Regions from separate parts of the Lysobacter sp. Soil_C_59 genome, predicted to be linked through region 1. Evidence: predicted binding sites of a transcription regulator. Region 1 holds the regulator's gene; each other region holds the start of a gene.
The links. The regulator HrcA, encoded in region 1, represses chaperone genes, less so after heat shock. The targets are predictions, from matches to a motif close to TTNGCACTCNNNNNNNNNGAGTGCNAA.
Positions count from the first base shown of each region.

Region 1 (3,273 bases):
AAAGGCATCCAGCAACGCCAGCTGGCTGGGGCGCGACAGCAGCGCCTGGTGTTCGTGCTGGCCATGGATCTCGACCAGCAGCGTGGACAGCTCGCTGAGCTGGCCCAGGGTGACCGGGCGGCCGTTCACCCAGGCGCGCGAGCCGCCGTCGGCGCGAATCACGCGCCGGATCTGGCAGGCTTCGTCTTCGTCGAGCTCGTTGTCGCGCAGCCAGGCACCGGCCAGCGGAACGTCGTCGAGGCTGAAGCCGGCGACCAGTTCGGCGCGGTCGGCGCCGTGGCGGACCACGCCGCTGTCGGCGCGCAGGCCCGAGATCAGGCCCAGCGCGTCGACCAGCAACGATTTGCCGGCGCCGGTCTCGCCGGAGATGACGGTCAGGCCGGGTCCGAAGCCGAGCTCGGCTTCACTGACCACGGCGAACTGCTTGAGGGAGAGGTGGACGAGCATGGAGCGCGATTGTGCCTTGTGTAGGTTGCGGCGTGATAGCGGGGGAGCGTCTCGCAGGTTCAGATCTGCGGCATCGGCCGCAATGGCCGGCGCCGAAAGCCCTTGCACCGGATCGGGCCGCGACCTATCAATATGCCCGTCATGAACCGCAAACCTGCCGATCCCAGCCTCGACCCGCGTGCACGGCAGCTGTTGCGCACCTTGATCGGCCGCTACATCAACAGCGGCGAGCCGATCGGCTCGCAGACGCTGGCGCGGCACGCCGGCCTGGATGTCAGCGCGGCAACCATCCGCAACATCCTGGCCGACCTGGAAGACGCTGGCCTGCTCAGCGCCCCTCACAGCTCGGCCGGGCGAATCCCGACGGCCCAGGGCTACCGCCTGTTCGTCGACTCGCTGCTGCAGGTGCGACCGCTCCCGGACTCCGACCTGGCCCGCCTGCGCGGTGAACTGCCGGCCGGCTCCGGCACCCAGGCCCTGCTCGGCAGTGCCTCGGAGCTGCTGTCGGCGATGACCCACTTCGTCGGCGTGGTCAGCGTGCCGCGGCGCGAGCAGTTCGCGTTCCGCCGCATCGATTTCGTTCCGCTCGACGGCGCGCGCGTGCTGGCGATCCTGGTATTCGCCGACAACGAAGTGCAGAACCGGATCGTGCAGACCCGCCGCCCGTTCGACAGTGGTGAGCTCGAGCGCGTCGCCAATTACCTGAATGCCCACTTCGCCGGGCGCACCGTGGCCGACATCCGCGCCACCCTCCTGCGCGAGCTGCGCACGGCCCAGACCGAGATGCAGTCGCTGCTGACGCAGTCGGTCGAGCTGGCCGAACAGGCCCTGGCCCCGGGCGGCGACGACATGGTGCTGGCCGGGCAGACCCGCCTGATGGGGGTGCAGGAGCTGGCCGACCTGGACCGCCTGCGTGACCTGTTCGACGCCTTCGCCCGCAAGCGCGAGATCCTGCAGCTGCTCGAGCGCACGGTGCAGGCGCCCGGCGTTCGCATCTTCATCGGCGAGGAGACCGGCCTGGCGCCGCTGGAGGGGATGTCGCTCGTCACCGCCCCTTACGTGGCCGGTGGCGGCAGTGGGCAGGTATTGGGCGTGCTGGGGGTGATCGGGCCGACCCGGATGGCCTACGAGCGGGTGATTCCGGTGGTCCAGGCCGCCGCCGATGCGCTCGGGGCCGCGATCCACTCCGAATCCTGACGGCCTGGGTCCCGAGGCCCGGCCTGGCCTACCACGCCTGAAACCGGGAACGCCTCCTGGCCGGCCGGGAAGGCATCTGGCCGTCGCCAACGGCGCAGTTCGTCTTGAAACCTCGCAGGGCGGCCCCATTGCTGCCCTGTCGCGCCTTGAGCGCGGATTTCCGAATTGTTTGGCGCCCTTGGCGCAGGGATGGAGCACCGCATGACCCAGATCGATCCGCAAGACACCCCCGACAACGACACCCTGGACATGGCCAGCGACGCCGACGGCGGCGAATCGCTCGCCGCGCAACTGCAGGCCGCCCGCGCCGAATTGACGCAGCTGCGCGAGGATTCGCTGCGCGAACGCGCCGAGCTCGAGAACCAGCGCAAGCGCATGGCCCGCGACATCGACATGGCGCGCAAGTTCGCCAACGAGCGCGTGCTCGGCGACCTGCTGCCGGTGATCGACAGCCTCGAGGCTGGCCTAACCATCCAGGCCGACACCGCCCAGCACCTGCGCGAAGGCATGGAACTGACCCTGCGCCAGCTGCTCAAGGTCGTCACCGACAACGGCCTGGTTGCGATCGACCCGGCCGGCAAGGCCTTCAACCCGGAGCACCACCAGGCGATGAGCATGGTCGAGAGCGCCGGGCATGCGCCGGGCGACGTGGTCCAGGTCTACCAGAAGGGCTGGCTGCTCAACGACCGCCTGCTGCGCCCTGCGCTGGTGGTGGTGGCCAAGCACGACTGAACGATCGGGGCAGGGCGGCGCCAGGCGAGCGACTTTGCCAACGCGGTCGCTTGAAGAGGCAACTGCCGGCCCCCAGATAACGCACATCGGCGCCACCACAGATTCGGCGCCACACCATTTCAAGCATTAGCGAGGGAGCTACACACATGGGCAAGATCATCGGTATCGATCTGGGCACGACCAATTCGTGCGTCGCGATCATGGAAGGCGGCAAGGCCAAGGTCATCGAGAACGCCGAAGGCGACCGCACCACGCCTTCAATCGTGGCCTTCACCAAGGACGGCGAAGTCCTGGTCGGCGCCTCGGCCAAGCGCCAGGCCGTCACCAACCCCAAGAACACCTTTTTCGCGGTCAAGCGCCTGATCGGCCGCAAGTTCACCGACGCCGAAGTCCAGAAGGACCTCGACCTGGTGCCGTACTCGATCGTGCAGCACGAGAACGGCGACGCCTGGGTCGCCACGGCCGACGGCAAGAACATGGCGCCGCAGCAGATCTCCGCTGAAGTGCTGGCGAAGATGAAGAAGACCGCCGAGGCCTACCTGGGCGAGACGGTCACCGAGGCCGTGATCACCGTGCCGGCCTACTTCAACGACAGCCAGCGCCAGGCGACCAAGGACGCCGGCAAGATCGCCGGCCTCGACGTCAAGCGCATCATCAACGAGCCGACCGCGGCCGCGCTGGCCTACGGCATGGACAAGAAGGGCGGCGACCGCAAGGTCGCGGTCTACGACCTGGGCGGCGGTACGTTCGACGTGTCGATCATCGAGATCGCGTCGGTCGACGGCGAGATGCAGGTCGAAGTGCTGGCCACCAACGGCGACACCTTCCTGGGTGGCGAGGATTTCGACAAGCGCGTCATCGACTATTTGGTGGAAGAGTTCCAGAAGGACCAGGGCA
Region 1 covers NZ_JBDGKK010000001.1:100,175-103,447, reverse strand. The annotation lists gene recN (DNA repair protein RecN) at 1-447, opposite strand, end outside; gene hrcA (heat-inducible transcriptional repressor HrcA) at 589-1,644, shown strand; gene grpE (nucleotide exchange factor GrpE) at 1,846-2,376, shown strand; gene dnaK (molecular chaperone DnaK) at 2,523-3,273, shown strand, end outside.

Region 2 (3,273 bases), on a different contig from region 1:
CCTTGAGGTTGGCGATCGCAGCCTTGGCGCGCAGCAGTGCAACGCCGCCGCCCGGGACGATGCCCTCTTCAACGGCCGCACGCGTGGCGTGCAGGGCGTCTTCGACGCGAGCCTTCTTTTCCTTCATCTCGATCTCGGTCGAAGCACCGACCTTGATCACCGCCACGCCGCCGGCCAGCTTGGCCACGCGCTCCTGCAGCTTCTCGCGGTCGTAGTCGGAGGAGGTCTCCTCGATCTGCGCCTTGATCTGCTTGATGCGGCCTTCGATGCCCGACACTTCGCCGGCGCCGTCGATGATGGTGGTGTTCTCCTTGGAGATCTGCACCTTCTTCGCGCGGCCCAGGTCCTTGATCGTGGCCTTGTCCAGCTGCAGGCCGACTTCCTCGGAGATCACGGTGCCGCCGGTGAGGACGGCCATGTCTTCCAGCATCGCCTTGCGACGGTCGCCGAAGCCCGGCGCCTTGACGGCGCAGACCTTGACGATGCCGCGGATGGTGTTGACCACCAGGGTCGCCAGCGCTTCGCCTTCGACTTCCTCGGCGATGATCAGCAGCGGCTTGCCGGCCTTGGCCACGCCCTCGAGGACGGGCAGCAGGTCACGCACGTTGGAGATCTTCTTGTCGTGCAGCAGGATGAACGGATCGTCCAGCTCGGCCTGCATCGACTGCTGGTTGTTGATGAAGTACGGCGACAGGTAGCCGCGGTCGAACTGCATGCCCTCGACGACGTCGAGCTCGTTCTCCAGGCCCGAACCGTCTTCAACGGTGATCACGCCTTCCTTGCCGACCTTGTCCATCGCCTGGGCGATGAGGTCGCCGATGTTGGCGTCGGAGTTGGCCGAGATCGTACCGACCTGGGCGATTTCCTTGCTGGTCGAGGACGGCTTGGAGATCTTCTTCAGCTCGTCGACGGCAGCGACGACGGCCTTGTCGATACCGCGCTTGAGGTCCATCGGGTTCATGCCGGCAGCGACGGCCTTCATGCCCTCGCGGATCAGCGCCTGGGCCAGCACGGTGGCGGTGGTGGTGCCGTCACCGGCGTTGTCGGAGGTCTTGGAAGCGACTTCCTTCACCATCTGCGCGCCCATGTTCTCGAACTTGTCGGCAAGCTCGATTTCCTTGGCGACGGAGACGCCGTCCTTGGTGATGGTCGGGGCGCCGAAGCTCTTCTCGAGCACGACGTTGCGACCCTTCGGGCCGAGCGTGGCCTTGACGGCATTGGCGAGCACATTGACGCCGCGCAGCATCTTGACGCGCGCGTCCTCACCGAAACGAATTTCCTTGGCAGCCATTTGTTGTTACCTCAAAAGCGGGAATGGGGAATGGGGAATAGGGAACGAAAGGCTTTGACGACTGACGGGATGGAACGGGGTGCGGAACGCGCGCATTGCGCTTCATTCCCTCTTCCCTGCTCCCTCTTCCCGTTGCGCTTCGCTTAGCCGAGCACCGCGAAGATGTCGTCTTCCTTGACCACCAGGAATTCGGTGCCGTCGAGCTTGACCTCGGTACCGCTGTACTTGCCGAACAGGACCTTGTCGCCGACCTTCACCGAGACCGGGCGGACGTTGCCGTTGTCGAGGACCTTGCCGGTGCCGACAGCGACGACTTCACCCTTGATCGGCTTCTCGGTGGCCGAGTCCGGAATCACGATGCCGCCAGCGGACATCTTTTCTTCTTCCATGCGCTTGATGACCACGCGGTCGTAGAGCGGCTTGATATTCATCGCGACAAATCTCCGAGGGATTTACGTAAGTTGTTGAACGGACAGCAAAACTGGGTGAATTTTAGCAGTCGACCCTGACGAGTGCCAATGTCAGGGACGAAGAAACCCGGCGAACCGGGACAGCGGGGGAGATTGGGGGGCCGCGGCGGGCTTTCAAGGGGCCGGGCATTCCAGGCAGCTGCGGCCGCTACAAAAAGAAAGAGCGCGCCCCCGAGGGAACGCGCTCTTTCTGGTGCGGAGGTGGCTGTCCTGTGCTCGTCGCGTCCTGCGCACGGCCCCGAACCGACGCCTTGTCACTACCAACGCCCTTGTCGGCAGGGGTCAATCTTCGTCCCTGCGGGCTTTTTCGACCAGCGGTGTCCTGCTGACTCCCGGTATCACGTCCTTCATGGAATGCTTGAAACTATTGAACTTCACTGCTGCAATCGGCGCTCAGTGCTACCCAGTGGACACAGCATTGGGCGAATCTCAGTCACCTGGTGAATATCGGTATCCAAGGTCGGAGGCCACATGACACCCCAGCAGCGAATCCGCTTGGCCCGACGCCATTGCGGCCTGTCCCAGGCCGCCCTGGGCGCGGCGGTCGGCGTGCAACGCAGCGCGGTCGGCCATTGGGAGGCGGCACGCGGCAAGTATCCGAGCGTGGCGCACCTGCGCGAGATCGCGATGGTGACCGGCGTGCAGTTCGAATGGCTGGCCACCGGCCGCGGCACGATGAGCCTGTCGGCGGACACCGCGCTGGACTCGGTCGCGGCCGCGGACGCGCTGCTGGTCGACGACCCGCTGGAGTTGCGGTTGCTGGCCGCGTTCCGCGAAGCGCCGACGCGCTCGAAGGCGCCGCTGGTGGAGGTGGTGGAACAGCTGGCGCAACTGCGCACCGGACGCGGACGCGGCAAGCCCGCCTCCATGTAGAAACCTGCTTCCGGCTCAGCCGCCGGAAAGCCGCTTCACCGCGCCTGCCGGCAATGCCGCGCAATCGGCCGCCGGCTCGAACGCCGCGGTGGCGGCGACGCCGTCGACAGCCAGCTGCAACTTCGCCGGTGCGGGCGGTGCCGCGATGGCCGTCGCCCAGATCGCGCGGATCGTGCCCTGCATCGGCGGATCGGTCAGCACCTTGCCGCCGGAATCGACATAGAGCAGCTCACCCGGCGAGCTCGCTACCGCCTCGCCTGAAGCCGCGTCGATCAGCGTGATCGCGTCCGGCTCGCCCCAGCAGCTCATGGCGCTTTCGCAGCTCAGGTCCGCGAGCAGGCGCGACGTCGCACCGGCGGACAGGTGGCAGGCGGCGTGGACGTTGATGCCGAACGCCGGCGCCGCCTGCGCGGCCGCGGCGGCCGGCACCACGGATACCAGGCCCAGGGCGAGGATGGCCCTGGCGGCAAGGGTGGTCTGTAAGCAATGGCGAAGCGACATCGAACCTCCTGCAGGCTGCCGGACCGGGCCGGCGCCGGCAGCCTACGTCATCCGCCGCCGGCCTGCGCAACCCTGCGTCCCAGCAGCGGCGATTCGCCCGTGCGCGGGGCGGCGGCTACACTTGCGCCCCTCATGACC
Region 2 covers NZ_JBDGKK010000004.1:359,457-362,729, reverse strand. The annotation lists gene groL (chaperonin GroEL) at 1-1,291, opposite strand, end outside; gene groES (co-chaperone GroES) at 1,435-1,722, opposite strand; gene AC3A3Q_RS10920 (helix-turn-helix domain-containing protein) at 2,233-2,634, shown strand; gene AC3A3Q_RS10915 (hypothetical protein) at 2,650-3,135, opposite strand; gene cutA (divalent-cation tolerance protein CutA) at 3,268-3,273, shown strand, end outside.
Region 2: the regulator HrcA is predicted to act here: its motif matches at 1,784-1,810, upstream of groES (co-chaperone GroES).

Region 3 (3,273 bases), on a different contig from region 1:
CCATGCTCGCCGCCTCGCTGAAAAACCTGCCCGAGGTCGACGTCGTCCAGCACGATGCCGGCTGGCGCGAGCGCCTGGACAGCTGGCTGCGCTTCGGCGTGCGCCTGGCCTGGGTGCTGGCGATCCTGCTCGGCCTGGGCGCACTGTTGGTCGTCGGCAACACCGTGCGCCTGGACATCCAGTCGCGCCGCGAGGAAATCGCCGTGCTCCAGCAGCTCGGCGCCACCGACGGCTTCATTCGTCGCCCCTTCCTTTATCTCGGCCTGAGCTATGGCCTGGTCGCAGGCGCGATCGCGCTGGCGCTGCTGACGGCGGCCGACCAGGCGCTGCGCGATCCGCTGGCCGACCTAGCCCGCAGCTATGGCAGCAGCTTTACCCTGCGCGGCTTCGACCTGCGCCAGGCAGCGGCGATTGTCTTCGGGTCCGGCCTGCTCGGCTGGATCGGCGCCGGTCTCGTGACCGGTCATTACCTGCGCCAGACCCGGCCCATTTCGTAAGCAGTGAACGCATGACCTCCCACGATCTTCGCCACCTCGCCAGCACCGCGCCGCGGATCATGGTGGTGGACGGTTCCAAGCTGGTGCGCAAGCTCATCGGCGACGTGCTCACGCGCGAACTCGCCGATGCGGTGGTCGTGCCCTGCGCCGGCATCGCCGAGGCGCGCGCCGCGCTCGAAGCCGGCGCCGTCGACCTGGTCACCACCTCGCTGTCGCTGCCCGACGGCGACGGCATCGCCCTCGCCCGGGCAGTGCGCGAGGCGGCAGGGCAGGCCTACGTGCCGATCATCGTGGTCTCCGGTGATGCGCAGTCGCACCTGGAGTCGCGCAGCTTCACCGAGGACGTCACCGACTATTTCGACAAGGCGCTGGGACACACCGCGCTGGCGGCCTTCATCCGCGGCTACGTGCACCCGCAGCCGATCCCCGGCGCGCGCGTGCTCTACGTCGAGGACAGCAAGGTCGTCGCGCTGGCGACCAAGCGCATGCTCGAGCGTGCCGGCCTGAGCGTGCTGCACTTCATCGGTGTCGAGGAAGCGCTGGAGTTCCTCGAGACGCGCCGCGGCCAGGACGACATCGGCGCCGACCTGGTGCTGACCGACGTGTATCTGAAAGGCGCGCTCAGTGGCAACGACCTGCTCGAGCGCCTGCGCCAGGACTTCGGCCACGGCAAGCGCCGCCTGCCGGTGCTGGTGATGACCGGCGATGCGAACGCCCACAACCAGAGCGCGCTGCTGCGCGCCGGCGCGAATGATCTGGTGCTCAAGCCGATCGAAGAGCGCCTGCTGATCACCAAGACGCTGTTCCAGCTGCGCCTGTCGCGGTTGCCGGAGCAGGCGACGCTGGACGCATGAACGACGGCGGCGAGCGCGCCCACAGGATCGCACTCGAGCCATCCTGGAAAGAGCGGATAGGCGACTACCTGCAGCGTCCCGACATGCAGGCGCTGTCGACGTTCCTGCGCGAGCGCAAGGCCGCCGGCGCCAATGTCTATCCGCCCGGCCCGAACATCTTCGCCGCGTTCGACGCGACGCCGTTCGATGCGGCCAAGGTCGTCATCCTCGGCCAGGACCCGTATCACGGCCACGGCCAGGCCCATGGCCTGTGCTTCTCGGTGCTGCCCGGCGTGCCGGTGCCGCCGTCGCTGCTCAACATCTACAAGGAAATCGAGCGCGACCTGGGCGTCGCCCGGCCCGACCACGGTTGCCTGCTGCCATGGGCGCAGCGCGGCGTGCTGCTGCTCAATGCCGTGCTGACGGTCGAGGAAGGCCGCGCCGGCGCCCACCAGGGCAAGGGCTGGGAAGGCTTCACCGACCATGTCGTGGACACCCTCAACCGCGAACGCGAGGGCCTGGTGTTCCTGCTCTGGGGCAGCTATGCCCAGGCCAAGGGCAAGGTCATCGATACCCGCCGGCACCGGGTGCTCAAGGCGCCGCATCCCTCGCCGCTGTCGGCCCACCGCGGGTTCCTGGGGTGCGGCCATTTCTCGGCCGCCAACGAGTACCTGCAGCGGCGCGGGCAGGCAGGAATCGACTGGTCCCTGCCGCCCCGTGGCCAGCTGGCTGTCTGACTCCGCCTTTGGCGTCTTCCCCAACCTGAACGGTTCCATTGTTCTGCCACCGCAACAGTGCGGAACTTCCAGGCCCTTTAGCAGTCCTACAACCCGACTGCTAAGATGCCTGCCATGACCACGAACAGCCTTACCAATAGCGGCCTGTCCACTGCGCTGGTCGCCAACAACATCCCCGTGCCGAGCGCGCTTGGCTCGCTGGACGCCTACGTCAACGCGGTGCACCGCATCCCGGTGCTGACCGTGGAGGACGAGCAGGCGCTGGCCCGCCGGTTCCGCGAAGGCGAAGACCTCGATGCCGCCCGTGAGCTGGTGCACTCGCACCTGCGCTTCGTCGTGCATGTTGCCCGTGGCTACAACGGCTACGGCCTGCAGATCGGCGACCTCATCCAGGAAGGCAACATCGGCCTGATGAAGGCGGTGAAGCGTTTCGACCCCGACCAGGGCGTGCGCCTGGTGTCGTTCGCCGTGCACTGGATCCGTGCCGAGATGCACGAGTTCATCCTCAAGAACTGGCGCATCGTCAAGGTCGCCACGACCAAGGCGCAGCGCAAGCTGTTCTTCAACCTGCGCAAGTCCAAGACCCGCCTGGGCTGGATGAACGCCGAGGAAGTGCGCGCGGTCGCCAAGGACCTCAACGTCTCCGAGCGCGAAGTGCTTGAGATGGAATCGCGCCTGTCGGGCCGTGACATCGGCTTCGACGCGCCGGATGAAGACGACGATGGCGCGCCGCCGTCGCCGGTCGCCTACCTGCGCGCGGACGGCGAGGATCCCTCGCAGACCTACGAGCGCGAAGACGAGGAAGACGGCCACCTGGCGCTGCTGCGCGAAGGCCTGTCGGAACTCGATGCGCGTTCGCGCGACATCATCAAGCGCCGCTGGCTCGACGACGAAAGCAAGATCACGCTGCAGGAGCTGGCCGACGAGTACGGCGTCAGCGCCGAGCGCATCCGCCAGATCGAGGCGAACGCGCTCAAGAAGATGCGCGCGCTGTTCGCGGCGTAAGCATCAGCGATGCGATTTGCGAAACGGCCCGGGAAACCGGGCCGTTTCTTTTGCAGCCATCTCCAAGCCGCCACCCCCTCACCGTCATCCCGGCGAACGCCGGGATCCAGTGTCGGAGCATCAAGCGTCCAGACGCGCTGTCACTTCGAAGGCTGCGAGCCTGGATCCCGGCCTTCGCCGGGATGACGGTCTAGGTTGTCC
Region 3 covers NZ_JBDGKK010000002.1:220,940-224,212, reverse strand. The annotation lists gene ftsX (permease-like cell division protein FtsX) at 1-497, shown strand, start outside; gene AC3A3Q_RS04525 (response regulator) at 509-1,351, shown strand; gene ung (uracil-DNA glycosylase) at 1,348-2,067, shown strand; gene rpoH (RNA polymerase sigma factor RpoH) at 2,182-3,072, shown strand; gene AC3A3Q_RS04510 (NAD(P)/FAD-dependent oxidoreductase) at 3,213-3,273, opposite strand, start outside.
Region 3: the regulator HrcA is predicted to act here: its motif matches at 2,145-2,171, upstream of rpoH (RNA polymerase sigma factor RpoH).